2 regions of the Sporomusa intestinalis genome follow, and region 2 is predicted to be linked to the other one. Evidence: a T-box and tRNA genes for the amino acid it is inferred to sense, from the RefSeq annotation. Region 2 holds a T-box; the other holds one or more tRNA genes.
The links. A T-box is a leader RNA that pairs with one kind of tRNA and senses whether it is charged. The one in region 2 lies ahead of ACZ481_RS09430 (valine--tRNA ligase), so its partner is inferred to be a tRNA-Val.

Region 1 (11,049 bases), 770 kb from region 2:
TTCGACAACCGCCGCGAGGCTTTGAATTTTGGCGTCCGCAAAGTAACCGTCTATATACTGGATTAGAAAAGCAGGCTGCCGCCTGCTTTTCCTTTTGCCGCCGATTACCGGATTCTCCCGGAATATTAAAGAGCTCCTGGTATTATACTACATTCATCCGGTTCTTGCTGCCGGCTGCGTTTATTGTCCAGGCTCGATCATTTGATGGGAGTGTGTTCGGATTGAATCTTTTTTCTGGTGAAATGCTGCCATTGGCGCTGGCGTTAGTCTCAGGCGTGCTGATGGCGGTCCAGGGGTCGCTGAATGCCCTGCTGAGCAAAGCGGTCGGCCTCTTGGAGGCTACCTTTGTCGTGCAATTGACCGGAGCGGTTCTGGTTATGGTTTTATTGTTTGTATTTAACATGGGCAAAGGCAATTTGTATGCCTGGCAGGTTGCGCCCTGGTATTCCTGGCTGGGAGGAATTATCGGCGTTGGCATCATCTATCTGGTCGCCGCCAGCATCCCCAGTGTGGGGGTGGCTAACGCCACTACCGCCATCATTGTCGGCCAGGTACTGACGGCAATTATTATCGACCATTTCGGCGGGTTTGGCCTTGAGCGTTCTGCATGCAGCCCCCAGCAGCTATTGGGGCTGGTATTGCTTGCAGTGGGCGCTAAATTATTGTTAAAATAGCGCTTTTTTTTATATTTTTACCAATTAGGTGTTAACAAAAAAAACAATATGCGGTATACTTATCATTAGTATTTTTTGGTTTTATGCTAACCATAAGGAGGCAAAGCATGGATTTTAACTTTACTCCCGATCAATTGGATCTACAGAAAATGGTAAAAGATTTTGTTGCTAAAGAAATTACGCCTCACGCTCTGGAAATGGATAAAGAAGGTGTAGTTCCCCCTGATCTGTGGAAAAAACTTGATGAAGCGGGCTTATTAAATCTGACCGTCCCTGAAGAGTATGACGGACCTGGTCTTGATGCTCTTTCCATTGCTCTTATATATGAAGAATTAGGCAAAGGCTGCGCCGGGGTGGCCACCACAACGGCGGCCAACTCCCTGGCTTCCTATCCGGTCGTTTTATTAGGCAATGAGGCGCAAAAAAGAAAAATGTTCGATGTCCTCAATAACGGCAAACTGGCGGCCTTTGCCTTAACCGAGCCTGGCGCCGGGTCGGATGCGGGGGCCGTTGCCACTACCGCCGTCAAGGACGGGGATAATTATATTATCAACGGCACGAAGTGCTTTATCACCAACGGCGGCATTGCCGATATCTATATTATTTTTGCCAATACCCGGAAAACCGCCGGCATCCGCGGCCTGACAGCTTTTATCGTCGAGCGGGGCACACCAGGCTTTTCCGTGGGTAAGGAAGAAGAAAAAATGGGAATCAGGGCCTCCAACACCTGTGAATTGGTATTGGAGAATGTTTGCATCCCCGCCGACAACAGAATCGGCCGGGAAGGGGAAGGGTTCAAAATCGCCATGAAAACACTGGATGCGGCCCGGCCGTTCGTCGGCGCCGTATCGGTCGGCCTAGCCCAGGCGGCCTTTGAACTGGCGGTCAAATATTCGAAAGAGCGCGTGCAGTTTGACAAGCCCATCGCTTCCTTCCAGCTGGTGCAGGCCATGCTGGCCGATATGGCCATGCAGATTGAAGCCGCCCGCCTGCTCGTGTATAAAGCCTGCTGGCTGAAGGATCAGGCTGCGCCGTACACGAAAGAGTCGGCCATTGCCAAGTGCTTTGCTGCCGACACCGCCATGAAGGTGACCACTGACGCGGTCCAGGTGCTGGGGGGCTATGGCTATTCCAAGGAATACCCGGCGGAAAAATACATGCGCGACGCTAAGATTATGCAGATTTACGAAGGCACCAACCAAATTCAGCGCCTGGTTATTGCCAATAACATCCTGTACTAAAAATAAGAAAGGACTTGGCACAAGCCAAGTCCTATAGGACGATGCCCGTTAGGGTATCGTCGTTCTTATGTCTCAACAAAACGCCACTGCGCCAGTAGCGTTTGCCTGTTTCTGGCCGGACAAAATTAAGGCCTAATTAATGCTTGACTTTTGCCTGCAATCTTACTATAATATGTTATGTGCTACGGGATTATAGCTCAGTTGGTTAGAGTACTACGTTGACATCGTAGGGGTCACTGGTTCGAGTCCAGTTAATCCCACCAGGGAATGCAAAAGCTGCCGAGAGATCGGGAGCTTTTTATTTTAGCTCTTTCATCTCGCCCAGGATCTGTTGCAATAATGCTTCCATCCGTTCACCACCCTAAGGCTATTATAGCCCGTCCGGGCGGGGGCAGGCAAGCGGAAACTGCCGCTTGCCGCAAGAGTACCTGTCTAAAAAACCTATTGACAAAACATTACAAAAGTGGTATTGTCAGAATTAGGAAATCACACTACTTAAAACAAAAATAAATACAATAAGATGCAGGTGCCCGCAAGGGCTTTATAGAAAAGCCGGTTGGAAGCCGGCGCGGTCCCGCCACTGTAATGGGGAGCAAAGCCATGTTTTATACCACTGCGACGCCTCAAAAAGAGGCTAGTGCCGAACACGCACGAGTTGACGGTGCGACGCCTCTAAAGGAGGCTAGTGCCGAACACATATGTGTCGACGGTACGACGTCTCTGTCGTGGGAAGGTTTGGTGGAGCGATGACCCAGAGCCAGGAGAACTGCCTGCATGACAATCACCGTTGACCTGCGAGCGATAGGGAGGGGATTAGTGCGTGTTTTGTGCCGGCAGTTTTTTCCGGGCTACAAGCAGAAGCCTTCCTTACGTGTTGTTATCACAGGAGGCTTCTTTTTATTTGCCATTGTGAACATACAATAGAAAACTTGTGAAGGGATAACGGATTTTTCGCACCCAGCCATGTTGCGTTACGACACAGTTGTATCATAATTGCCGTACCAAACGGCAATTATTGTCATAGTGCGTACAGGTAGTCCGCCTGCCGGGAGAACTGCCTGTACGGACATCTTTGCCAGACCTGCGGCAACAGCAGGGCAGCTTACGGCGGCTATCATGCCAACGCCGGCCGTCGTAAGCCCTGGCTATTTACCGGCCCAGCCTACAACAGGTAGCGAACAAAGGAGGTACAGGGAAGCAGCCGGACAGCGATATCAGTCAAAACCGGCAGTCATATTCTGCGGCCAGTTTGCATAGGCTGCAACGAACAACATCATTATGTGGGATAGGTGCCCTGCGGGGCTTAAAAGGGAAGACCGGTGAAACACCGGCACGGTCCCGCCACTGTAACGGGGAGCGAACTGCAGACAGAGCCACTTAAGCAACTGCTTGGGGAAGGCGCAGCCAGCAATGACCCGGAGTCAGGAGACCTGCCTTATCCAGCAATCGCCTATAGTACCTGCGAGCGACAGGGAGGAGATTACGTGGAACCGGGGTCCCATTGCGGCCGGTCAGCGTAGCACTCCCGCTAAGGGAGTCTTTTTATCCTGACAGAAAGGTTAACTTTCCCTGGATAAGGGCAACATCGGCTTCCGCTTTCGCCACAGGCTCGGCGCAAGCCGTGTTTTCTTTATTGTTATTTAGCTGCTGGATTGTCCGGCCCTATGGTACAGGACAGCCGGCGTACAAGCCTGGCTTGTACAAACAAATTTAGAGATTAGATGAGGATACAACCCATGAACAAAACACGCGCAATCTTAGCCCTGCTTATTGCCGCCTGCTTTCTGGCCGGACTGTTAGCTCCCGCGCCGGCGCTGGCCGCCAAAGCCAGGACCAAAGCCAAAGCCAAGACCGAACAAACCGTCGGCTATATCAACCGCCAGCAGGTTTTCGCCGCCTACCCCGGCATTGAGGACCTGATGCAGCGCATCCAGCGCCTGCGGGCCGAGGCCCAGCAAGACTATGACACCAACGCCAAAGACCTGGCGCCGGCCGACAAACAGGCCTACAGTGACAAGCTGTCCCGCCAGCAGGCCCAGCGGGAAGACGAACTGATGAAACCGGTGGGCGACAAGATCGAAGAATCAATTGAGGCCGTTGCAAAAGCCAAAGGCCTGACCGTAGTGATTGACGCAGCAAATGTGATCTACGGCGGTATCGACATTACCGCCGACGTAATAACCAAGGTACAACAATAAGCAGCAGCGGCGACGGCGTAACTCAGCCTGTTCGTCCTGCCCGGGCGCGATGACGGCGTTCGGCAGGCTGCGATAAGGAAATCTAACAAGGAGGTGCGGTTTTTTTCGTGAGCACTAAGAAAAAGACCTCAGCAGCCCGCCAGCTGTTGACGGTCATACGGTAAACAGTAAAAAATGGGAGAGTGAAAACTTATGGCTAGTAAGGTAATGTATGGAACGTATACTTATACCGGTACTCCCAGAGGCGATGTCGGCACTGCCACATATCCCAATCCCAGTCCGCCTCCTGCCATCCTCGTGCATAAAGGAGTAAGAACGACCTATACCAATGCCGGGGGCAGTCCTTTCATCGGTTCTGATCCCAAACCATTATATTTCGAAAACGGCGCCGGACTCAACCGGGCCGCAGTGGCTTCCATCTCATGGGCAAGCGGCGTCGCCGTTTGCAACTGGCTGGTCTATGAAGCCGATGCCGATAATACTACTCCTTTTGTCTGGAACAACCCCGTGGCCGGGCCTGTCGTACTGACGGACGGCACCGTAAGCGTTACCAATCCCTATGCCCTCAAAACCAGAAGAATTAATGCCACGACAGTCGATATTTATTGCATCGACTATGACAACAGACTTGTCTTCCGCGTGCGCAGCAACGGTCCGAACGGCGATACCTATACGCCGCAGACTGGCTATTATCAATTCCCGGCGCTGACGGTCGGCAGCAACCAAACCTACGGCGTCGATCTGGATATCATCGGCGACTATGTCTATGCTGTATTCAATAGCGGCACGAACCTGACGGCCGGCGCGCCTAGCGCCAACTACCTGAACAGCACGATAGTACAACTGGATCTTGCGCTCAGCAGCCCACCGGTAGCCGTTAACGGCCCCTATGGCTCGTCAACAAGCGGCGGAGCGGCTCAAAATGCCTTCAGCATCCAGGCCTATAACGATGGTACGGACGACCATCTCATCCTGACTGCCGTTGGCGGCCCGCAGTTGGATCAGGCCTATCCGCCGAATTATCCCTTTAATTGGAACCCCGGTTCCCGTATCCAGAGGGTTGATCCAAGCACGCTGGCGGTCACTGACCTGCTCGTAGCGGCTCCTAATAATACCGATCCAGATAATGAAACTGACCGGTTCGATTTCCGGGCGCTGACCTTCAGCGCTGACGGGAATGACGCCTATATTCTTACCGGAAAGTTTACTGCTGGCTTTGCTGCCTTTAGCTACCGGCTGTATCAGACCGATTTGAGCACAGTTCTCGGGGCCGGCGGGGCGCTGATTTCGAGTATTGTTCCAATACCGGTGCAAGCTACAACCGACGGCGGCTACCTCTGGGGTTTGCTGTATTCGGAAAGCAATGCGAACACCTGGTTTGTCCGAGGCGAAGATTTGGCTATCTACAATTCCGGCGGCCAAGTCGCCGCTGCCACACTTGCCGATCTCACCACGTTTACCGGCGGGTCGGATTTCCCCGGCCTCAATTTCGTGACCATTTACGAAGACGAAGTGGCTGCGCCGCGAGCCTTGAAGGGCTATGTCGCGCCGGCGTTTGCCTCCAACTCGCCGGCGGCGTTGATCGAACGGGAAAAATTCTTAAAAGAAGTAGCCGCAGCCAAAGCCAAAAAATAACCCAAGGTTTCTCGTGGAGGGGAAGCAGTTCCCCTCCACAATTTTGAATTTTCATAGTGGGGAGAGAAAATTTTTGCAGAAACGAAAGAAACAATCCGGCGGGGCGCAGAAAAAAAGAGCGCTCCTGGCGGCCTGTGTATCGGCCGCCTTGCTTTATGCCACGCCGGCTCATGCGGCACTGCGGTTATATGATGAGGCCAACGTCACCCATCCCAATATCAAAGTGAACAATCCGACTGGGTTTACGATTGCCAGTGGCGAAACCTGGCGAACTTACTTCAATGCAGCAACCGGGAACGGGGAGAGTAGTGCGACGAAATATACCAATATTACCATTCAAAGCGGCGGGATTTGGCAGCCGCTGGATAGTAATAATCTTATTAATGTCGAAGGAACATTGACACTGGAAAAAGACGCAGTCCTTGACCTGTCCTATAAGTATGGACCCGAGAATTATCCAGCCAACGACTGGACGTCTAACCAGCTTATTCGAATGTTGAAGGCCGACACTGCAAATTCAGTGAAAACGGTTTTTCACGACGGGGCAATTCTACGGGTTAATATGTACAGTCACCCAGACATTGCCAGCGGCGCTTTAACCGATAGGTTCTTGTTTAAGAATCCGCAATTAGGGGACGATGCGGTCGACGTCAAGGTGCAGATCCGCTATAATAAAAGCTTTGGCGGCCCCGACCTTGCCGCTGGCGTAAAGCCTATGCTGCAGGGTTCAACGTCTGGTGCCGTCATTACTCTGAGTGCGATCAGTGACGAGGTAAAAGCCAAGATTGAGAGCGGCGACTTCACATTTACGGGAGAAAGCAGTTATATAGACAGTTCGCTGAACAAATACTTATTTACTCCGACCTTAACGGCAAGCGAGGTATCGGGCAGTGCGGGAAACTATAAACAAAGCTATGGTTTGAATTGGGCCGCCATCCGCAGCGATCTGGTTTCCCAGGGCGTATTCAGCGCGGCTAACGCCCAGCTTTCCATGCGCAATCTGTGGCGGATGGAAGACGGTCTATTCTGGAAGCGGGGCGAGGAATTGCGGGCGGCCAACCGGCTCGGGCAGAGCGAAGGGGCCGATGGGGCTTGGGGCCAAATCTGGCGCGGCAAGTATGATTTTGCCGGCGCCTACGGTTCCGACTTTGACCAGAGCTACAACGGCATTCAGGTCGGCTACGACAAACAGCGTGAAAGGGATTTTTACGGAGGCAGGCTACATACCGGACTTTTTCTTAGTATGTTAAACGCGGATGCTAATTTTCATCAGACGGACGACGGACTGTACAGCCGCGCCCACGGCGATCTGGAGAGCAAGGGTATCGGCCTTTATACCGCCTGGCAGGGCGACAAAGGGCATTATTTTGATTTTACCGTCCGGGGTTCTAAACTGAGCAACAAATACAAATTCTCCGACTCGGATGATAATTTGTATAACAACGATTACAGCACCTGGACCTATGGCGCCGGTCTCCGCTACGGCTTCCAAAAGGAACTGCCTAACGGCTGGTATCTGGAACCCCAGGCCGGCCTGACCTATGGCACGATGAAAAGCTACAGCTATATGCAGGACAACGGCATGCGGTATCGTCAGGAGCAGGTGGACATGCTTACCGGCCGTCTTGGCGTCACCGCCGGCCGGCACTTTGGCAGCGGCGGCAAGCGCGGCGTGCTGTATGCCAAAGCTGCCGTTAACCACGACTTCAAAGACGGCGGCTCGGCCTATGCCGATGCGATGATGTGGTCTCAAGAGGTTAATGGCGGCAATGGCGGCTATAAGCTACTCGCCACCCTGCCGGTCAACACCCTGGCCGGCAAGGACACCTGGTACGACTTTGCCATTGGCGCCAACTTGCAAACCGGCAAAGACCAGACCGCGTTCCTCGAACTGAGCAAAACCGCCGGCGGCAAGGTCAACACCGACTGGCAGGTCAACACCGGCCTGTCCTGGCGCTTTAACGGGCCTTCACACCAGGAACACGCGGCTGCTCAGACCGCGGCCTTTGACCGCAGCATGAATGCGCCGGCGGCGGGAGCGAGTTTTGCGCCGCCGACACCGGCGGCCCCGAGCGGAACCGCAGCGGCAGCCGGTGAAGAAGGACAGACAGCAGCGACCGGCCAGGCTACCGACGTAACCGGAACGGACACAACCGTTGCCGATGGCAGCCTGACAACACCGGCTGACCAAACGGCTGACCAGGCCGCCAACAAAATCCAGGTTAAGCAGGAAGAACCGGCCGGCCAGGAAGGACAAGCCGGCCAGACCGAACAAACTACCACCAGAGAACGCGGGACAGCAGAAGCTGGTTTTGCATTTTCCGCCGGGACGCCTGCTAACGGTACGGCCCAAACTATGGCCGACGGCGACCCCGGCAGCTACACCTTAGCCCCGCTGGTCGTCGAGGCCGCCCGCCCTGACTGGGAGAAAAAATTGTCGCCTGGCACCGTTTCGGTTATCCATGTGCCTGAATACAAGGGAGAAATGAAAAACCTGCCTGACCTGCTGCAGACCGTACCCGGCGTCTATATCCAGCGCCTGCAGGGCACCGGCCACTATACTGTGGCCCGCGTCCGGGGCTCAACCGGCGGCCAGGTTAATATCTATATGGACGGCGTATTGGTCAACTCCAGCGCGGATTCGGCCGTCGACCTGTCCATCATTCCCATTGAAAACGTTGAACGCATCGAAGTCTACCGCGGTTATGTCCCGGCCCGCTTTGCCGGCGCGCCCATCGGCGGCGCCATCAACATCGTCACCAAAAAGCCCCAGGACGTCAGAGGCAGCGTTACGCAGGGCATGCGCTCCTTCGGCGGTTATACCGGCAACCTCGAACTGACCGCACCGGTCGGCAGCGGCAGTATGCTGTTCGCCGTCAATCGGGATCAAGCCAAGGGGGATTTCCGCTATACGAATTTGTATAAAGGCGCGGTATACGAGCCCCCCACTCAGGACCGCCACCGGCAGTACAACGACTACCAGAACACCGACGCCCTTCTCAAATGGCAGGATGACAACTGGTTCGCCAAGCTGACCTGGCAGAAGAATACAACCAGCTTCCCGGAATCGACTAATATTATAGGCGCCGATGTGCCGGATGACGAACTGGCAAGCACGCCACATTCCCCCACTTGGTTTCAATACCGGGCGCGGCAGCTGGAGACCACCAAAAGTGAATTTCAGTTCGGCCGGCGGCAGACCGCCGCTAATCTGGAGTGGGGCTGGAAGCTGGGCACCTCCTATCAGCTGAAAGAAGCCGCCAGTTCCCAGACTAAGAACTGGGATAACAGCGCTTTCCTGACGGTCGACAATGAGTTCCGCGACCGCCGCTACGAAGGCAGCATTGACGGCAGCTGGCAGGCAAGCAAGAGTCATTTGGTGGAATTCTTGTTCAGCGCCTCCCGGGAGACCATGGATGTCAGCACCTCTAATGCGGAAATGTGGCCGCCCGCGGTTGACACGTCGGGTAATCTCATGGGCAAATACGCGAATTTGTTCAAACCGCATTATGAGAACAAAAACTATCACTTCCAGGTGCAGGACACCATGACGCTGAACCGCAGCGGCAGCCTGTTCTTTACGCCGGTGCTACGGGCGCAGAAGATGGACATGGACATCGCTGCCAACGACCCTGATATGAACAGCTGGAAATATTCCTACGGCCTGGGGCTGAAGAAGGTGCAGAACGAACACTGGACCTTCCGCGGCACCTACGGCACCTACTACAAATTCCCCACCTGGTATGAGCTGTTCGGCGACGGCGTCAACGTCAAATCCCGCTGGGAGAAATATTCGACCGTGGCCGGCACGCCCCAGTATCTGCTGGATAACTATGTCGAGCGCGGCACCAGTTGGGACGTCAGCGCCAACTGGCAGGGCAAGGCGCTCAACGCCGACAGCGACATCACGCTGACCTATTTCAACCGCGATGCCAAAAACCTGGCGAGTTATTCGCTCGATTTCTATGGCTTCGGCTACTATACCAACCTGGCCGCCGGCAACATCCAGGGCGTGGAACTGGAGAGCAAAATGAACTGGGGCCGCTGGGATCTCCTGTTAGCCGCCACCTGGAATGATTCCGTCGTCACTGCCAGCGGTTCCAAAGACACGCTGGCGTCAGGGCCGACCTGGATGGCGGGCAGGCCGTTTCCCTGGATACCGGAATGGGAATACAACGCCCGGCTGGGCTACCGCTTCCCCGGTGATAAACTCAGCGCCTTTGCCGAATACCACTATCTAGATAAAGTGGCTAACTGGGGCACCAGCGAATCAGGCTCGACCACCTATGATGCGCTGGGCATCACCAATGTCGGCGTAAAGTATGACCTTAATCGGCAGGTCAAGCTGACCGCCGGCGTCAATGACCTGCTTAATAAAGGACCGAACCAGGTATATCACCTTAACTCCGAGGTCGGCAATGTCCAGTATCCGCAGCAGGGCCGGACTTATTATTTGACCGCCCAGTATTTCTACTAAACCAAACGATTGGCAGCGCTGCCCCAGGCAGTGGCAATACAGGTCTGGACAGGATTGTCCGGGCCTATTTTGCCCATAACGTCCACCCACTGACTCAAGGGGACGGTTCTCTTGAGTCGTTTTCCCCAATTGTAGTTAGCCGCGTTACTCTCAGGAATACAGCCTTTTAGTACAGCTACCTAAACCGTAAGGAGGGATTATCATTGAATACCCAGGTAACTCTGCCTGACCGGCGGGTCATGGGGACCGGCTGGCTGCCGCCCCTGCCTGATCTGCGCGATTATACCGAATGTCATCCCAAAATCCAGGAAGCGCTGAAAAAACTGGCGATCGACGACAAGGCCCCCTTGCCGGCGACAACGGATCTGCGCCAGTGGTGCAGCAAGCCGGTGCCGGAGCAGGGCAAGCTGGGGGCTTGTACGGCCCACGCAGCGGCGGCCATTATCGAATACTTTCAGAACCGGGCCTTTGGCAAGCATTTTACCGCCTCGCGGCTGTTCATCTATAAAAACGCCCGCAACCTGCAGGGCGTGACCGGCGACCAGGGCTCCTATATCCGGGACACGATGGGGGCGCTGGCGCTGTGCGGCGTGCCGCCGGAAAGGTACTGGCCCTATACCGACAAGGCGCCGGATTTTGACAAAGAGCCGACCTCGTTTGTCTACGCCGTGGCCGACAACTATGAAGCGCTGCAGTATTTCTGCCACGATCCCGCCGGTACCAATACGGCGCCGGCCGAGGTCCTGTGCAGTGTAAAAAAATATCTGGCCGCCGGCGTGCCGGCCATGTTCGGCTTTTACGGCTTTGCCTCCTGGGCGGCCACC
Region 2 (20,204 bases):
TCCACACGCAGTTCAGGATGATAGCACAAAGTCGGCACTTTTATGCCCAGCGAAATTGTCGCTTCCAGGACAGTCGATGTTTTTGGCACAGAAACCTTTTGCCCATCGATTGTTATATTAACCATTTCCATTATCGTGTCACCCTCTCTTTTCAAGCATTCTAGTGTTTGGTAATTAGCAGCAGCGCTGTAAGCAGTCTATGCTTTTATAATTGATTTGAACGGACATTTGGCCATGCAGGCACCACACTTGATGCATTTTGACAAATCAATCTCATGCTGAGCCTTGACCTCACCACTGATAGCTTCCACCGGGCACACCTTTTTGCACAAGCCGCAGCCTTTACAGGTATCGGTAATGCTGTATTGCAGCAGGCTGGTGCAGGCGCCGGCCGGGCAGCGTTGCTCGTGGATATGGGCCTCATACTCGTCCCGGAAATAGTGCAGGGTAGAGAGCACCGGATTGGGAGCGGTCTGGCCAAGGCCGCACAAGGCGGTGGTTTTAATATTTTTGGCCATCGATTCGAGCAGTGCGATATCACCGGGACGTCCCAGCCCTTCGGTTATGCGGGTAAGAATCTCCAGCATGCGTTTGGTCCCTTCCCGGCAGGGCGTACATTTGCCGCAGGACTCGGACTGGGTGAAATTAAGGAAAAACTTGGCAACGTCGACCATGCAGGTGGTTTCATCCATAACAACAAGGCCGCCGGACCCCATCATCGCCCCGGCTTTAATCAATGAATCATAATCTACAGGCAGATCCAGCATGTTTTCCGGCAGACAGCCGCCGGACGGACCGCCGATTTGCACAGCCTTAAATTGTTTGCCGTTAGGAATGCCGCCGCCGATTTCGTAAATGATTTCCCGCATGGTGATACCCATGGGAACTTCGGCCAGGCCGGTATTGTTAATCCGGCCGGTAAGGGCGAATACCTTCGTGCCTTTGCTGCGCTCAGTGCCGATTGAGGCATACCAGTCCGCACCTTTGGTAATAATCTGCGGCACATTGCCAAAAGTCTCCACATTGTTGATATTGGTAGGCTTGCCCCATAACCCGGAAATAGCCGGAAACGGCGGACGGGGCCGCGGCATGCCGCGCTTGCCTTCAATTGACGCCAGCAGGGCTGTTTCTTCACCGCACACAAAAGCGCCGGCGCCTTCCTTAATTTTCAGTCTGAAATTAAAACCCGAATTGAGTATATTATCCCCTAATAAACCCAGTTCCTCGGCTTGCTTGATTGCAATTCTCAGGCGTTTAATCGCCAGCGGATACTCGGCCCGGACATATACATACCCTTCGTCGGCCCCAATAGCATAGCCGCAGATAGCCATGCCTTCAATCACCCGGTGCGGGTCGCCCTCCAGCACACTGCGGTCCATGAAAGCGCCCGGATCCCCTTCGTCGGCATTACATACCACATATTTTTTCGTACCGGGAGCATTACGGGTGAACTCCCACTTCATGCCGGTCGGGAAACCGCCGCCGCCCCGGCCCCTGAGCCCGGATTTTTTGATTTCCGCCACAACATCGGCCGACTGCATTTCCGTAAGCGCCTTGCCGAGGCCCTCATAGCCGCCTTCGGCAATATATTCGTTAATATCTTCAGGATCAATGTGCCCGCAATTGGCCAGTACATAGCGCATTTGCTTCTTATAGAAAACAATATCATTATAGCTGGGGATCTTTTCATGGGTAATCGGTTCTTTGTACAGCAGCCGTTCTACAATCCGCCCCTTGAACAGATGGGTCTCAACAAGCTCGGCCACATCCTCTTCCTGAACCCGGACATAAAAGGTTCCTTCCGGATAAATAATTACCAACGGTCCCATTTCACAGAAACCGTGGCAGCCTGTTTCGACAATTTTTACCTCTTTATCTAAGCCCTTTTTGGCCAGTTCCTGGCGGAAGGCCGCTTCAACCTTTTTCGAGCCTGAAGACACACAGCCAGTACCGGCGCAAAGGAGCACATGCGCTCTTATGCGTTCCATATTATCCCCTCCCGTTAATCTAGCAAGATTATATATTTATTCAGTGAATTTGCCAACAGCAAGCTCTGCGACAATGCTCCCGTTAACAACATGTTCGGTAATAATTTTAGGGATGTCGTCTACGGTAACCCGGCCATAGGTTATTCTCGGTTCGTTAGGACGAACAACATCCACCAGTACTTCTTTCTCACACATGCCGATACAGCCGGTCTGGCTAACTTTAACCCCCTGCAGATTCTGTTTGGCAATCTCATCTAAAATAGCAGTCATAACCTGGCGGGCGCCGGCAGCTATTCCGCAAGTACCCATGCCAACAATAATTTGGATGCCGCCTTCGTGGCGCACGGTATTTTTGGTTTTAAGCTGTTCCCGTAGGCGTTTTAAATCCTCTAATGTTTTCACTTTTCGACACCTCCGTACAAATTAGCTATATGATCGGACAAATAGTTATGGAGCCAGATTAATATATCTGGTTGGGTCAGGGATACGCCATCCAGTATATCGGCCAACTCCCGGGAAGAAACAGTAAAAATCCTGTCATCGACAGTATGACGATACAAAAAGTCCAATGTGGGGTTAGCAACAAGAATTGTCTTAATTGTCTCTACTATGTCACCTAGTGGAGGTCGGTCCAAATGATGATGGCGGTAACTGGCTTCTATTACCGTACCTTGGCCGGGCGCTGATTCAATCTTTAAATATCCGTCACAGCGCTTGGTCGACATCTCCATTAACGGCAGCCCTAAGCCAACGCGCCGAGTCATCCTGGTAGTAACAAAAGGGTCAATTACGAGTTGACGGAGCTTCTCATCCATACCCCGCCCGTTATCAGCCACGCGGATAAGTAAAACATCTGCTGACAGATCTTCAATAACTTCCAGTTTAATAATATTGGCTCCGGCTTCAAGCGAGTTTTGCACCAAATCCAGGATATGAAGTGATAGTTCACGCATATCGTTATTATCAGGCGTATTTTGCCAGGATCTCAGGTATTACTTCAGTAGTCAGCCGACCATGAGTATCATCATTAACCATTAACACCGGAGCCAGCCCGCAGGCGCCTATGCAGGCTACCGTTTCCAATGTGAACTTCAGATCCGGGGTGGTGCCGCCGGCTTTAACTTGCAAATTCTCTTCCAGTGTAGTAAGAATTGCTTTGGCTCCACGCACATGGCAGGCAGTCCCCTGGCAGACACGGACGATATTTTTTCCTCGGGGATTGAGATGAAACTGGGAATAAAAAGTCACTACCCCATAGATTTGGCTAACAGGAATTGCCATTTTTTCAGCAATAGCCTGTATTACCGCTTTCGGCAAATAGCCGTAGGCATGTTGCGCTTCCTGCAGAACAGGGATGAGAGCCCCTTTAACCCCCTGATATTTTGCAAGCACTTCGTCCAGCTGGTCAAGTGCTAACTTGCCTGCTTCACCGCCGCCACAGCAGCATTTGGTTTCCTTATCGCTGTTCATGTTACATCCTCCTTATGAAAAAAAATTACTAGTCACTGGCAAGCTTGGTCTATTAGTGGCTTACACCACCACCCTTCGTAAATTTTGAGATAATAATGCCTGCCGGATTTCTCCCACTGTCGGCTGTTCAAGATAAAAAGCCGTTTTCGGGCCGTAGATAAAGTCTTCCATCACATGGGCATCTGAGGCAGTTATTACAGGCAGGTCGCCAATAGCAGGAATACGGACAGATGCAGCTTGCGCATTCATATGCCTTGATACTTCGACTGCTGCCAACTCAACATCAGGCGGGATAAATCCCAGTTGCGAGATAATGCTATATACAGGCCTGTCGATATGACTGGCAATACATATGCCGCCCAAACGTTTTATTTGTTCGGATATTTCAGCAACACCGGCAGTCAGGGATGATAGTAAAAGTTCTTTTTTTTCGGCGATAAAATTGTCATCGGCATCAACAATGAACTGGGCGCCAAACCGGGCCGCATCATTCAGGCGTCCCGACATATGATTTTTTGTAAACAATTCCCATTCTTGCAATTGCCGCATTTTGTCAAACAAAGCCAGCAGGTGCACTTCCTCCCTGCTTTCAACCTCCATTCCTAACAGGACGGTAACACCCGTGCCTTTGGCGGCCTCCAGGGCGGCGGGGATATTATCACAGGCATTATGGTCAGTAATGGCGATAATATCAATCTTATGTTCTGCCGCATGCCACACAATATTGCGCGGTGTCATTTCGACAGCCGCACAAGGTGATAACAGCGTATGGACATGGAGATCCGCCACAAACCGGCGCATCATTTTCCGGCAATCCCCAGCTGGTATAAGCGCCCGGCCACCGCAAACGAGGAAAGCGGCGTACTCAGCACAACGATTTCTTCCGCCTCGGCCTTGCTGGCGGCATCTTTGTCAAGTGTAACGCCACCGGCAATAATCACCGCCGCCAGCCCTGTCAGGGACGCAACAGCCACAATATTCTGATGTCCCTGCATAGTAACCCAGACATTGCCGGCACAGGCCTGCCCCATAACATTGCTCAGCAGGTCTGAAACATAACCGCCGGTAATTTCATTGCCAAGCCTGGACCGCCCTGCCACGACTGTCAGCGGCAATAGGGTAATTAATTCTTCAACAGTCACACGTAAATCCTCCCAACCTTTTCCTTTTACTCGTTATTCCTGGTTTTTATCAAGCGGCGGCGGCAGCTTATCCGCCAGATCAACCATTTCGTACGCCAAATCCCGGACTTTTTTCCGGAGGATAAATACGCAGTCGGTCATACTGGCTAATCCCTGTGCAATATCTTCAGCCAAAGCCTTGCAATTGGGCGAACCGCAGGAACCGCAATCCAGTCCAGGCAGACTCTTTAATGTCCGGTCCATAAACTCGATTTTATTCATGGCCTTGGTAATATCCTCATCAAGGCGCAATACGGGCTTGGGCTCTATTGCCCGGCGTCCGGCCACCCCCAGTTCGAACTCCGAGTAATCGGACCGCGGCAGCCTGCCGAATTTAGGGTCCTCCAGCTTTTTCCTGGCAATACGCTGTTTCATCCGGTGTTCGGCAACATACCGGTTTTCAACAGTTAACGGGCCGCCAATACAGCCGCCGGCGCAGGCCAGCATCTCTATATAATCGACATCCTTAAGCTTGCCTAAGGCCACTTGCTCCAATACATTGGCAACATGATGAATATCGTGAACGATTAACACATTGTCCGCACCGACCGCATTGGTTTCACCACCGGAAACCGCCCATCCGACCCCCACCCAGGATGCCTGGCGCCTGGCATCCTGCAGCTCGGCTGTCACTACTTTTAGTAAATCGGGATAAATTTTGCTAATCGCTATCGCCCCGGTAATATTAGATTTTTCTGCGCCCAGCGGCTGATATACTGCCGTCATCTTCGCCGGACACGGCGTTATGAACCATACACCGATATTTTCCGGGGTAAGGCCGGGCAGTTCTTCCGCCTCAGCCCGCGCCAGCCTGGCCGCAACCTCAACCGGAGCATCAAACGGGGCCAGATGATCAATAAGTTCGGGATATTTTACCTGAATCAACCGGACGATAGCCGGACAGGCCGACGAAATGGCCGGCCGGGGGATATCTTTGCGTTTCAAATAATCCCTGATGGCCAGTGACACAATTTCAGCCCCGTGGGCAACCTCAAACACCTCGTCAAAACCCAGTTTTAAAAGTCCTGACAGGATGGCCCTTACCGGGATATCCACACTAAACTGTCCATAGAGACTGGGGGCAGGCAGGGCAATATTATATTTATACTTTTTGAGGTCGGCAAGCTCATCGGTCACTGCCGTTTTGGCATGTCCGGGACAGTAGCGGATACACTCGCCACAGTCAATACATCGCGAAGATGTTATTTGCGCCTTGCCGCCGCGAATGCGGATAGCTTCCGTAGGACACCGCCTAGTGCAGTTCACGCAGCCCTGACATTTCTCATCCGTCAGACGAACCGAATGATATCGTTCTGCCACCGCTTTTCACCACCAAACTGTACATACTCTAATCATAACCGAAACTAGTGATAGATGGTCATACTAAGTTGTGTGCCCACTCCGGCCTCGGTTTTAATAGCAAATTTATCGGTACAACGCGCCATATTCGGCAGGCCCATGCCGGCGCCAAACCCCAGCTCCCGGACATAATCCGGCGCCGTTGAATACCCTTCTTTCATGGCAAGCTCAACATCCGGAATTCCTGGACCTTCATCAGACACGGTTACCTCGGTGCGGTCAGTGTGAATATCAGCCTTGATCGAGCCCCGGTAAGCATGGATGATGACATTCATTTCCGCTTCATAAGCACTGATTGCAATTCGCCTGATAATGTCCGGCCGAATACCCAACAGCTGCAGTGTGCGCTTAATTTTGCTTGAAGCCTCGCCGGCACTGTTAAAATCCGCGCCTGTCAGTGCAAACTCCAGCGTTATGCCTTGCTCGGGTGTCACAGAGCTTCCTCCTTTGCTGACGATCCTACCAGCCCATCCTTGTACAAAATCCCACAAGCTTCATACATCTGCCGCTGGGTCAGCAACAGCGGTATCCCCATCTCCCTGGCCATTACGATGACTTCCGGCCCCGGGCGTTTGCCGCGGACAAATATTATGCCCGCCAAATCACTCATTTCCGCGGTGCGGATAACCTGGATATTGGTTAAGCCGGTCAACAAGATAGCCCGTTCTTTGGTAAAGGCCAAGACATCACTCATAAGGTCTGATCCGCAAGCGCTTTTCGCTTCCTGGTCAAGCCACTCCATTCCACAGAGCACCTCAGCCTCCAGGACCTTTTGTATTTGGGCCAGTTTCAATTAGGCTACCTCCTTCGCCAATTAGTTTGTGCGAAATTTCACAATTTTTCATATAAAAAATTAAGGGGATTATCCCCCTAAGAATATTCATAATTAGTAATATTGTTTGTATATTCGCGTTATTTGCAATAATTCCTGCTGCAAAATGTAACTTATTTGAATTTTAATATTTGCATAATTGCCGACGCACTAAGACTAACGATACCGGCAGCCGGACTCCCACACCGCGATGATGACGGCATTTAACAGCCAAAACAGCATCGACATTTGCACATTAAACATAATATAATCAGTAAACCCGTTTACTGCCAGCCCCAGCACGGCCGCAACGGTGCCCAGCATTACCCCGGCCACCCAGGGATTTTGCGTTTGGGTCAAAACCTGTATGGCCTTTCTGGCATGTCCATAAATGATAGCTAAAAATACAATCAGTCCCGGAATTCCGATTTCAGCCGCAATATGCAGATACATGTTATGGGCATGGACGATAGTTGCCGCCGGATTATTCAGAAAAAAATCGTAGTCCGGGTATACCAGCCAGTAAGAACCCCAGCCAATACCTAACAGCGGCTTGTCCAGAATCATCGCAACTGTGCTTTCCCACAGGGCGATCCTCAGCGTTGACGAAGTATCGGTAGGGTTAAAAATTGACAGGAGCCGTTCCATCACCCCATCATGGCAAAACAGGGCAATCGCCGGAATAACGAGAAATACCCATAACACTTTGCGGTTATATAAACGGCCGCAGAGGGCGGTCACTGCCACAACGCTCAGCCAGGCGCCCCGTGAATAGGTAAGCACCAGGCAGGTGCCCAGTACGGCTACAAACGCAAACAAAAGCAGTTTTCTCCCGGTATTTTCCGTGTGCAGTCCGATGCCAACCGCCAGTGACATCACCACAACCAGAAAACCGGCTAACAGATTAGGGTTTTGCAATGTAGAGAAAATTCGGACTTTAAGCTCGGGAAATTGCTCGCCGTCAACCCACTGAAAAGCGGATATATCGACGCCATGAATATACTGATAAAAACCGTAACAGGTAACAACAACGGCGGAAGCCATGACTGACCATACCAGCCTTTGCAGCTGCCCTAGCGTATGCAGGTTATTAATAACAAGGTAGTAAATAAGAATGTAGCGACCCATTAAATGATAGTAATTGTAAAAGCTGAAATCTTTGTCAGGGGCTACGCCAATGGACGCTGCCGACAATATAACAAGTAAAGCAATCAGTTCGTCAAATGGCGTTCGTTTTAAAAAAAGCTTCTTTAACAGCACCATTTTGGCCAGCCACAAAACTGTTCCTGCCCCTAAAAACAAGGTGGCAATATCCAGCGATAAAGGTAAAAAAAAGGCCACAGCCAGAATGCAGTGCTCAATTAAATAATCCAGCCGGAAATTGGGTTGGCTCCTACACGTATATGCAATGCGCACAATTTCACCTACGGTTCAATATTTTACTGGTTCATAGCTAGTATTTACAGAAATTCTGCCCTATGCCAATATGTAAAACAATACTGGCGCTTGAATCTCCCCCCCAAGCGCCAGCTCTATTATATACAATTAACACTATTTTGTCTACTTTTTAAGAATGATCTGACGAGCCTCGCCAATCAGATAGAGCGAACCGGCCACACATACAACCCCCTGCGGACCGGCTAATTCCTTAGCCCGTTCAATGCCACTGTCAATAGCCGCCGCTGCCTCCACATGGCGAGCCTCTATTTCCCGGGCAATTTCCTCCGGCGTTGCCGCCCGGTACGACAAGGGCTGCACGGTAACAACCGTGTCAACAGGGCGGATCAATTCGCGGATAATACCTGTTACATCCTTGTCACGCAAAATTCCCAGGGCAAAGGTTATTGCCCGGCCGGGAAAAACCTGATCAAGGTTCTGGCGCAGCACTCTGGCACCGTCGGGATTATGGGCGCCATCAATGACAATCACCGGCTCGCCGGCTATTATTTCAAACCGGCCTGGCCAGCGTACGCTGGCCAGCGCCTGTTGGATTGCCCCGGCGGTAATCCGGTTATCCTGTTTTGCCAGGATGAGAGCGGCAGTAACGGCCACTGCACTGTTTTCCAGCTGATGACAGCCAATAAGACTCAGCTCGGCTTCAATCCGGCCCCATTCACCGGCATCGATACAAACCTGCTGCTTACCGTTTGCCAGCCCCTTGAACTGACCGGTAAAATCCCGGTCTTTACTGTAAACGGCAGCCTGCTTCCCCGCTGCCGTCTGCCTGATCAAAGCCAGTGCCTCTCCCTGGGCGGCCGTTACGACCGGTACGTTATCTTTGATAATGCCTGCTTTATGCCGGGCAATCTCGGCGATAGTGGAACCACAGCGATCCGTGTGTTCCAGCGTAACATTAGTGATCACCGCAAGCTCAGGGACAATAACATTAGTGGAGTCCAGCAGCCCCCCCAGTCCCACTTCAATAACTGCATATTCAACCCCCATGGCGGCGAAGTAATAAAAGGCGGCAGCCGTAATGACCTCAAACTCGGTCGGCTGTTCAAACCCGTCTGCCAGCATTTGCTCCACAAACCGGCTGGTATAGTGAATTGCCTGGGCAAACTCCTCTGTGGTGATCTCCTGGCCGTTAATCAGCATCCGCTCAGGGTAATCCACCAAATGAGGCGAGGTATACATACCTGTTTTAATCCCGCTGGCAGTCAGGATTGCTGACAGCATGGCCGTAGTTGATCCCTTGCCGTTAGTACCGGTAACATGGATGGTTTTAAAGCGGCGCTGGGGCTGCTGCATAAGCGCCAGCAGCCGCTCTATGCGGGCCATTCCCAGATTAATCCCAAACTTACTTAAATTCTCGAGGTAGGCTAATGTTTGTTCATAATTCATATTGCTGCACCTCCATAGATAATTACTCTCAGCGACAGTGTTGTATCTGAAATCGATTACAGGCCGGATATATATTCCAGGCGTTCCCTGATAGCGGTTTGCTTTTCCAGATACTCGGCCTGCTTGGCTTTTTCCTTATCAATAACTGCCGCCGGGGCTTTGGCGGTAAAGCCCGGATTATTCAGTTTGCCGGCAATACGGGCTACTTCTTTGTCCAGGTTAGCCAATTCCTTATGCAGGCGGGCTGTTTCCTTCTCGATATCAATGAGGCCTTTAAGCGGCAGATAGATCTCAACACCGCTGCTGACTGCCGTCATGGCATTTTCAGGTGTTGCCCCGTCAGCGGCAAGGAAGCCGACCGGTTCAGCCGCCGCCAGGGTCTTGATATACCCAAGGTTAGCCTCGATCCGCCCTTTAAGGTCCGGCGAGGCAATCTTAAGTATGACCTCACTCTTTTTGCCCGGATGCACATTAACCTCGGCCCGCATATTGCGCACTGCTTTAACCGTCTCCATAATAACGCCCATCAGCTGTTCATCCTGAGTGCTCGCCCATTCGACATTCTCCTGCGGCCAGCCGGCAGTCATAATGCTGATTCCCTGCTGGGGCAGACTCTGCCAGATATCTTCCGTAATAAAAGGCATAAAAGGATGCAGCAGTTTTAGGGTATTGCCAAGGACATGCTGCAGAACATACTGAGCCACCTGGCGGCTGGCGGCATCGGCTTTGTTATAGAGACGCCCCTTGGCAAGCTCTATATACCAGTCGCAAAATTCATCCCAGATAAATTCGTAAACCGTCCGGGCCGCCTCACCTAGCTCAAAGCGCTCCAGATTGCCGGTCACTGCCGTCACCGTAGTGTTATATCTGCTTAAAATCCAGCGATCGGCGGTTGTCAATGCTTGCGGCTCGGGCGAAAAATCAGGGTCAAAGCCTTCCAGATTCATAAGCACAAAGCGCGAGGCATTCCAGATTTTATTGGCAAAATTGCGGCTGGACTCCACCCGCTCCCAGTAAAACCGCATATCATTGCCCGGCGTATTGCCGGTTATCAGCATAAAGCGCAGCGTATCCGCACCATATTTCTCGATAACCTCCAGCGGGTCAATACCATTGCCCAGCGATTTGCTCATCTTCCGGCCCTGGCTGTCCCGCACCAGACCGTGGATAAACACATGCTTAAACGGTATCTCCTGCTGAAATTTCAAGCCCATCATCATCATGCGGGCTACCCAGAAAAAAATAATATCATAACCGGTAACCAGCACACTTGTCGGGTAAAACTGTTTAAGTTCCGCGGTCTTTTCCGGCCAGCCCATGGTGGAAAACGGCCACAGGGCCGAACTAAACCACGTATCAAGCACATCCGGGTCCTGTTCAACAGCACCGCCGCATTGGGGGCAGACGGCAATATCGCGCCTCGACACAGTAACTTCGCCGCAGTCACAATACCAGGCCGGGATACGATGGCCCCACCAGATTTGACGGGATATACACCAGTCGCGGATATTATCCAGCCAGTTGCTATAAATTTTAGTGAACCGGTCAGGCACAAACTGAGTTCTGCCTCCGGCTACCGCTGCGACAGCAGGCTTAGCCAGCGGTTCCATCTTGACAAACCACTGTTTGGACACCAGGGGTTCAATCACAGTGCTGCAGCGCTGGCAATGGCCGACAGCATGGTTGTGTTCATCAACCTTAACAAGATACCCCTGGTCTTTAAGGTCACTAAGCAGGGCTTTGCGGCATTCATAACGGTCCATGCCGGCATATTTGCCGGTATCGGCGGCCATAGTGCCATCAGGATTTATCACGACAATCTCAGGCAGCTTATGCCTGAGGCCCATATCAAAGTCATTCGGGTCATGGGCAGGGGTAATCTTAACTGCGCCGGTGCCGAATGCCGGATCAACATATTCGTCGGCGACAATCGGCAGGCGGCGCCCCAGCGTTGGCAGTATCAAGTATTTGCCTACCAGATGGCGATAACGTACATCATCCGGATGCACGGCTACACCGCTGTCCCCCAGAATGGTCTCCGGGCGGGTGGTGGCTACTGTTACATATTCACCGTCACTCCCCTCCACCGGATACCGTACATGATATAAATGCCCCGGCTGCTCTTCATGTTCAACCTCAATATCACTAAGGGCGGTATTGCAGCGTGGACACCAATTCGTGATGCGGTTGCCCTGGTAGATCAGGCCCTGCTCATATAAGGTAACAAATACTTCACGCACAGCGGCTGAGCAGCCTTCGTCCATGGTAAAGCGTTCCCGCTCCCAGTCGCAGGAAGCCCCTAAACGTTTAAGCTGATTGATGATACGGCTGCCATATTGGGCTTTCCATTCCCAGACCCGCTTGATAAACTCCTCCCGCCCAAGATCATAGCGGGTTTGGCCTTCTGCGGCCAGAACCTCTTCCACTTTAATCTGCGTGGCAATACCGGCATGGTCGGTGCCCGGCATCCACAGCGTGTTATAGCCCTGTAACCGTTTAAAACGGATAAGAATATCCTGCAAGGTATTATCAAGCGCATGCCCCATATGCAGCTGCCCGGTTACGTTAGGGGGGGGAATAACAATGCTGAACGGGGCCTGCCCCGCATTGGCCTCGGCATGAAATAACCGGTTGTCTTCCCAAAATTTATACCACTTGGCTTCAACCGCCTGGGGATCATACACAGTAGCAATCGTATGTACCTGTTTTTCTTCCATATATCCTCCTTGACTTATCGGTATCATGCAAAAATAAAAAGCCCTCTTGTCCCTAAGGACGAAAGGGCTTAGCTTCCGCGGTACCACCTTGATTTCCGGCCCCTTGCTCGGCGCCGGACTCTTAATATGCCGTAACGTGGCACAGCGGCCGGACCTACTAACCTTCAGCCCGGCAGCTCAGAGACGACCTTCTGCTAATACATTCTGAAAGGCCTTGCAGCCGGAGGGCCTTCTCTCTGTCCAGGCGTATCAGCCTACTTTTCTCTTCATTGCTGAGATGTATACAATTATTTTCATTATACCGGCTCAGGCGGACAGTGTCAAGGTTTGACAAGCCTTGCCCTCCCGGCAGCTTGTTCCGGAAACTCTTCTATTCGGCGCAATATTCTTGCCATTCAGAATTATTCGCTGGTATTCAGCCGCGGCAATGACTACAATACTCACAGATACTATAAATTGGTATCTGTGATAGGACTGGATGAAGGAGGAATGTGATGAGCAATGATAACTACTGTACGCCCAAAGAAATTACCCAGAACACGCTGGAGGTTGGTTTAGTTAAGTCCAGGCTGGATATAACCAGAATGATGTTGCTGGGGGTGCTGGCCGGGGCTTATATCGGCTTTGGCGCCGAAGGGGCAACCATGGCAACACACGATATCCCCAGCCTTGGCCTTGGCCGCTTTCTCGCCGGCGCTATTTTCGCCACCGGGCTGATGATGGTAATTATTTGTGGGGCCGAACTGTTTACCGGCAATGTTTTGATCACAATCGGCGTTTTGGAAAAGCGGGTCAGTCTGTTCACCATGCTGCAAAACTGGTTTTGGGTATATGGCGGCAATTTAATCGGCTCACTCTTAGTCGCCTATTTTATGTACGCATCAAATTTATGGTCTTTTAATAATTCACTGCATGGCGCTTATGTCCTGAAGATCGCCGTCGGCAAGGTAAGCCTGACCTTCTACGAGGCTTTCATCAGGGGCATCATGTGCAACTGGCTGGTATGTCTGGCGGTATGGATGGCGTACTCGGCCAAAGATATTGCCGGCAAGGTGTGGGGCATTTTCTTCCCGATCATGCTGTTTGTAACAAGCAATTTTGAACACAGTATCGCCAATATGTATTATCTGGCGGCAGGTCTGTTGGCCAAAAGTGTGCCCGCTTTAGCAGAAGCCAGCCATTTGGGGGCCAAATTAAACCTGCTGAATCCGGAAACCATTATCCTTGGCAATCTGCTGCCCGTAACATTGGGCAACATCGTCGGCGGCGCCTTTTTTGTCGGCTCCTATTATTGGTACTGTTATTTACGGACCCCTGGTGCCGCACCGGCCGCCGCAGCAGAAACCAGCGACAGGCTTTGCGTAAAATAAATTGCAATAACAATAATTAAAGCCCTCTCCCCCCTTAGAGGCTGTCCAGCCTTGCTGGCCTTGCCTCGGCCGGGGGGGAAAGGGCTTAGTTTCCCTCTTATCAACGCAATTTGTCAAGATAAGCCTTGGCTCTATCCAGTTCTTCCCCTGTATTAATATTCAGGAAGCAATATTCCGCTACCTGCAGCCTGCTCAGCTCGGGCTGATCAATATAAACAACATGCACCTTATCAAAAAAGGACTTTACGCTACGCCTGTCATTTTTTAAATGCTCTGTAATTGCCGGCAGACACTGTTTTGAGTAAATGGCATGCAAAGGTTCCACCCTTGTCCCCAGGCGGGGGATCAGAATATCCTCCCTGCCCAGCCGGTTGAGCATATAATGCACAAGCCTCTTATCAATAAACGGCATATCACAGGCAAAAACAAATATATAGGGCGTGGCCGACGCCAGCAAGCCGGCCTGTATCCCCCCCAGCGGCCCCTTGCCTGTTACCCTGTCGCCAACCATATCACAGCCTAAATAACGGTACTCAGTAAATTGATTAGTAATAAGAACCGGCTGCTTATGAAAAAAATCCGTAACTTTCTGTACGACAATCTCTATTAACGGCAGGGAACCCAGCTTTACAAAAGACTTATTGGTACCCATTCGCTGACTCTTGCCGCCCGCTAATATGAAGGGGGTAACCAGCCTGCACCAGGGGGGATTTGTTTTACATTCACTCAAGATTTAGCGCTCCAGTATACAAGCAGAATTTGACTTTATTATAATAAGAGTAGGACAAATAAGTCAACAGGTGTACCCGTTGCCCGGCTGAACAAAATCATAATTATAAAATAAATGACTGTTTCGGCTGAATAATCACTAAAATTATATCATTTATACAAAATATTTGGTAAAATATATAAACAGTTATTCAGGTCACGAAAGGGGGCCGGAGCTTAATTATATTTTCCGCCAGATACCGCGCAAAGCAGCAAAAACATGATGTACATTCCACCATAAGGAGAGTGAATACAATACGATGATCAGATTGACAATTGATGGGCAAACCATTGAAACCGCTGCCGGCTCTACCGTGCTGGAAGCGGCCCGCCAAGCCGGCGTCCAGATTCCAACCTTATGCCACCTTGCCGACTTAACCCCGGAAGGGGCCTGCAGGGTCTGTGTTGTCGAAGTGGAAGGCGCCCGCGGACTAGTTACGGCGTGCACTTACCCGGCCTCGGCCGGACTGGTCGTACGGACCAATTCAGCAGCTATCCGCGAAGCCCGCAAAAGTGTAATTGAACTGATGCTGGCTAACCATCCCCAGGACTGCCTTTCCTGTCAGCGTAACCTGGATTGCGAGCTACAAACACTGGCCAACAATCTGGGTATCCGCGATATCCGGTTTGCCGGCGAACGCCGCAACTATGCGGTTGACGACAGCAACCCCTTTATTATCAGGGACAATAACAAGTGCATCCTCTGCGGCCGGTGCGTCCGGGTTTGCCAACAGGTACAATGCTGCGATGTCCTGGAATGGACAAACCGCGGTTTTGATACTAAAGTAGCTCCGGCTTTTGATGTACCGATGCTAGAATCAAGCTGCGTATTTTGCGGCACCTGCGTGTCGGCCTGCCCGGTGGGGGCGCTAACTGAAAAACCCATGAAAACCAGCGGCTTACCGGCCAAAAAAGTTAAAACAACCTGCCCCTTCTGCGGCGTTGGCTGCAATTTTGATCTGAATGTCAAAGACGATAAAGTAATTGGCGTAACCTCAAATCTGACCAGTGTGGTTAATGGCCGGCTCACATGTGTAAAAGGCCGGTTTGGTATTGATTATGTCCATAGCCCGGAGCGTTTAACAACGCCGTTAGTCAAAAAAGATGGTGAATTGGTGGAGGCTACCTGGGACGAAGCCCTGGATCTAATTGCCGCCAGATTCACTGACATAAAAAATACCCATGGCGGCGATGCCTTAGCGGCCCTCAGTTCAGCCCGTTGCGTCAACGAAGAAAACTATCTGATGCAAAAATTTATGCGCGCAGTGATCGGCACCAACAATATTGATCATTGCGCCCGTACCTGACACGCTCCCACTGTGGCCGGTCTGGCCACCTCATTTGGCTCGGGAGCAATGACCAACTCAATTAATGAAATCCCCCACAGTAAGGTGCTATTCGTAATCGGTGCCAATCCCACAGAAGCCCATCCTGTAATCGGGGCTAAAATGCGCCAGGCCCTCCGGAATGGTGCCCAGATGATTGTCGCAGATCCGCGCAAAACGGAACTCGCCGGTAAAGCGCATGTGTGGCTGCGGTTAAAACCCGGCACAGATATTGCGCTCATTAATGGTTTAATGCATATAATCCTCAAAGCCGGCTGGCATGACCAGAAATTTATTGATACCTGCACGGTTGACTTTGAGCAGGTAGCGGCAACAGTGGAAAAATACACACCCGAATATGTTGAAAAGATCACAGGTGTCCCGCAGCATTTATTAAGAGAGGCAGCCCGGATCTATGGTACGGCCGAACGGGCTCAGATCTTTTATACCCTGGGGATTACCGAGCACGTTTGCGGCACCGACAATGTTATGAGTCTCGCTAACCTGACCATGATGACCGGCAATATCGGCAAGCTGAATTCAGGTATAAACCCGATGCGCGGCCAGAATAATGTACAGGGCGCCTGCGACCAGGGCGCATTGCCCAATGTATATTCCGGTTACCAGAAAGTCACCGACCCCAAGACCCGGGAAAAATTCGAACAGGCCTGGCAAGTCAAACTCTCCGACAAAGTAGGCCTGATGATTCCTGACATGTTTGATGCCTCCATTCGCGGTGATCTGAAAGCCATGTATATTATGGGCGAAGATCCGGTGCTGACCGATTCTGATGCCCATCATGTAATCAAAGGCCTTAAACACCTTGAGTTTCTCGTAGTTCAGAACCTGTTTATGACGGAAACTGCTAAATTGGCTGATGTGGTTCTACCCGGTGCCTCCTTTGCCGAGAAAGACGGTACTTTCACCAATACAGAACGGCGGGTGCAGCGTGTCCGCCAAGCTATTAATCCCATTGGCAACAGCCGCCCGGACTGGCAGATTATCAGAGACCTCGCCACTAAAATGGGCTATCCTATGACTTACAGCCATCCCAGTGAAATTATGGATGAAATGGCTTCATTAAGTCCGATATATGCCGGCGTTTCTTATGAACGCATCGACCAGCAGGGCTTGCAGTGGCCTGTCCCCAGCAAAGAACATCCTGGCACGCAATTCCTGCATGAGGGCGGAAAATTTGCCAGCGGCCTGGGCGTATTCAAGGCTATCGAGCATCAGCCGCCCGGAGAATCACCGGATGCCGAGTACCCCTTCCTGCTAAGTACCGGGCGTATTCTTTACCATTATAATATTACAACACCAGGCTATTCGAAAACTCTTACTGATTTCCGCTCTGAAGAGCGGGTTATGCTTCACCCTGACGATGCCCGGCGATTGCAGATCGTGGACGGAGAAACAATTAAGATTTCCTCCCGCCGGGGCCAGGTCCAGGCTAAATCCTGGGTAACAGACCGTGTCCCTCCTGGGGTAGTCTGGATGTCTTTCCATTTTGCCGCCTGCCCGACCAACGAACTGACCAGCAACGCCGTCGATAAAGTTACCAAAACTTACGAGTACAAGGTGTGTGCGGTACAGGTTGAAAAATTGTAGCCTGAGAAATGTTTAAAAAACCCTGTGGCGCTCCAAGAGCGCCACAGGGTTTTGTTTATTGGCCTGCTTAAACAGCCTGACCGGCCTTCACAGCATGCTTTCGTTTTTGTTTAATACTTAATGCAATCTCTTCCGGCAAAACCACCGCCAATGCTTTGGTCGGGCATTTTTTTACACACTGCGGCCCCTCGGCCACTTCCATGCACAAATCACATTTATAGGCGGTTGTTTGGCAGGGATTATCTTCTACCCGGGTTAAATAAACCGCACCAATCGGGCAGGCCATCAGGCAGTTTTTGCAGCCGACGCATTTATCAGCCAGCACGTAGATTGTCTGGCCGCGCTGTACAATTGCTTTCTCCGGGCAGGCTTCGGCACAGGGAGCATCTTCACACTGCCGGCATTGCACAGGCACGCTGATATCCTCGGTTTTTACCACCGACAGGCGGGGTACAAACGGCACCTCCTTGATGGCTTCTGTCCCCAGCGCTTTCTTGGTATGCGCCAAAACACAGGCAATCTCACAGGTACGGCAGCCAATACATAAATCAGGGTTGCCGATAACAAAAGCAGTATTTATCATTAGCTTATCCCCTCTTGCAATAATGAGTATGCAATAATTCATGGGATTTGTGCCCCAGCGGCTCGCCCAAAAAATCTTTATAGACTTTTGTTATCTCAGGGTTTTCATGCGATTTTCTAAGCGGCAACTCCGCATCATGTTTATACATGGAGGCCATACGGCTGGCATAAACCTGCTTGCGTTCAGTTTCTAACAGAACCTTGGGCTGGCCGCCACCACTGATACAGCCCTGAGGGCAAGCCATAACCTCGACAAAGTGGAAATCGGCCGTACCATTTTTAATCTCATCAATAATTGGTGCTGCATTCTCCAGTCCGGCCACGACAACTGTTTTAACAGCCAAATCCCCCACCTGGATCGTAGCACGTTTTACGCCCTGACTATGCCGTACTTCCAATATATTGATATCAGCCAGTGCTTTGCCTGTAATCAATTCATACCCTGTACGCAAGGCAGCTTCCATAACCCCGCCGGTAACCCCGAATATGTGACCGGCCCCGGTATATGCCCCCAGTACAGAGTCAGGCTGGCCCGGCTTAAGGCTGTTAAAATCAATACCGGCATGTTTAATTAAATTTGCCAATTCTCTGGTGGTAAGAACAAGATCGACATCCTGACAACCGCTTGCATTCATTTCCGGTCGGGAAGCCTCAAATTTTTTGGCGGTACAGGGCATAACCGATACACTGATTATTTTTTTAGCCTCCAGTTTATCAACCTGAGCGCCATAAGTCTTAAATAAAGCACCTGCCATTTGCTGGGGAGACTTGCAGGTAGACAGGTTTTCATGAAGCTCAAAATGCTCTTGTTCTACATATTTAACCCAGGCCGGACAACAGGAAGTAAACATGGGCAATACACCATTTTCCTGGATCCGTTTAATTAACTCACTGCCTTCCTCCATAATTGTCAGATCAGCGGTGAAATTAGTATCATATACTCGATCAAAGCCTAATTTTCTTAAAGCAGTAATCATTTTCCCTGCAACCAGTTCACCAGACTCGACACCAAAATCTTCGGCCAAACCAACCCTGACAGCTGGTGCACATTGGACCATTGTTACAACATTGGGGTTATGGAGTGCCTCCCAGACCTTCGGCGCGTGTCCCATATTGTGGGCCGCAAATAGCGGTTCCCTGACACTATCCAATAGACCACGGTCCTTCATCTTGGTTGCACGCGGGGCCGAGGTTTCTGATTTATACTCTTGATAAGCGCTGCAGATCTGCACACACTGGCCGCAGAAACAGCATTTATCATAGTTGATATCGACTGCCATGCCTGCCGGTCCGCCAATAGCGCCAACCGGGCAGGCGTCAATACAGCGGTGGCAGCCGGTACACAGTTCCTGATCAATCTCAATTGTATATTGCATAGCCTTCACCCCCTATTTTTTAAACATGCCAGCAATAGTGGCAACAGCTTTTCGATTTTTTTCTTTTTTCTCTTTGTGGGGATCTACCAGACGCAAGGCCTGTTTGGGGCATACCTCAACGCAAATTGGTCCTTTCTGCCGGGTATCGCACAAATCACATTTGTTGGCATACATGCGTGGTTTTTGCAAATTCTCCTGAACTACTTCCTCGCCGTTGACAAATTGGGCAACAAGTTCTACTGCGCCAAAGGGACAGGCCATCAGGCAATCTTTGCAGGCTTTGCATTTATCTGTATCAATGAGTACCTTGTCGCCGGCAAAGTAAATGGCCTTCTCCAGACAAGCCTGAGCACAGGGGGCATCCTCACAGTGGTGGCATTGCACCGGAACAATCACTTCTTCCACACGGGTAACAAATAACTTGGGGAATACCGGTGTGTCAATATTTCCGGCCGTAATACCGTTTACACTATGGGACACATGACAGGCAACCTCACAGGCTTTACAGCCTATGCATTTTGTCCCGTCGCCAACCACAAAGGGGCTTAACTTCTCCATAAATACCTCCTTTTTTTAAGAAGCCATGCTTCTCCATCCCTGTTAATTACCTATCAGGAAACAACAGCACCCATTTTACGTTTAAGCTCATTATAGGCGGCAGTGAGCTCCTCTTCAGCCTGCTTCTGATCTGTGATGGCCTCCACCCTGACTGCACAGTACTTATATTCAGGCGTTTTAGATATGGGATCAACAGCATGAATCGTCAGTTCGTTACAAGCCCCAAGCCACCACTGATAAGTCATAT

Region 1: it encodes a tRNA-Val, which carries the amino acid that the T-box ahead of ACZ481_RS09430 (valine--tRNA ligase) is inferred to sense. The anticodon was not compared.

What each region holds. Positions count from the first base shown of each region.
Region 1 covers NZ_AP042390.1:2,855,755-2,866,803, reverse strand. The annotation lists gene ACZ481_RS13470 (3D domain-containing protein) at 1-66, shown strand, start outside; gene ACZ481_RS13465 (DMT family transporter) at 222-674, shown strand; gene ACZ481_RS13460 (acyl-CoA dehydrogenase family protein) at 782-1,915, shown strand; tRNA gene ACZ481_RS13455 (tRNA-Val) at 2,102-2,178, shown strand; cobalamin riboswitch at 2,423-2,703, shown strand; cobalamin riboswitch at 3,186-3,368, shown strand; gene ACZ481_RS13450 (OmpH/Skp family outer membrane protein) at 3,652-4,113, shown strand; gene ACZ481_RS13445 (hypothetical protein) at 4,306-5,748, shown strand; gene ACZ481_RS13440 (TonB-dependent receptor domain-containing protein) at 5,822-10,225, shown strand; gene ACZ481_RS13435 (C1 family peptidase) at 10,429-11,049, shown strand, end outside.
Region 2 covers NZ_AP042390.1:2,083,258-2,103,461, reverse strand. The annotation lists gene ACZ481_RS09490 (NADH-dependent [FeFe] hydrogenase, group A6) at 1-131, opposite strand, end outside; gene nuoF (NADH-quinone oxidoreductase subunit NuoF) at 198-1,988, opposite strand; gene ACZ481_RS09480 ((2Fe-2S) ferredoxin domain-containing protein) at 2,025-2,390, opposite strand; gene ACZ481_RS09475 (ATP-binding protein) at 2,387-2,941, opposite strand; gene nuoE (NADH-quinone oxidoreductase subunit NuoE) at 2,952-3,458, opposite strand; gene ACZ481_RS09465 (PHP domain-containing protein) at 3,519-4,262, opposite strand; gene ACZ481_RS09460 (DRTGG domain-containing protein) at 4,259-4,600, opposite strand; gene ACZ481_RS09455 ([Fe-Fe] hydrogenase large subunit C-terminal domain-containing protein) at 4,634-5,959, opposite strand; gene ACZ481_RS09450 (ATP-binding protein) at 6,004-6,432, opposite strand; gene ACZ481_RS09445 (DRTGG domain-containing protein) at 6,429-6,791, opposite strand; gene ACZ481_RS09440 (O-antigen ligase family protein) at 6,987-8,225, opposite strand; gene ACZ481_RS09435 (bifunctional folylpolyglutamate synthase/dihydrofolate synthase) at 8,370-9,653, opposite strand; gene ACZ481_RS09430 (valine--tRNA ligase) at 9,710-12,370, opposite strand; T-box leader at 12,422-12,649, opposite strand; gene ACZ481_RS09425 (formate/nitrite transporter family protein) at 12,865-13,740, shown strand; gene mobA (molybdenum cofactor guanylyltransferase) at 13,841-14,470, opposite strand; gene fdhF (formate dehydrogenase subunit alpha) at 14,769-17,441, shown strand; gene ACZ481_RS09410 (4Fe-4S dicluster domain-containing protein) at 17,509-18,024, opposite strand; gene ACZ481_RS09405 ([FeFe] hydrogenase, group A) at 18,029-19,399, opposite strand; gene ACZ481_RS09400 (4Fe-4S dicluster domain-containing protein) at 19,412-19,957, opposite strand; gene fdhF (formate dehydrogenase subunit alpha) at 20,011-20,204, opposite strand, start outside.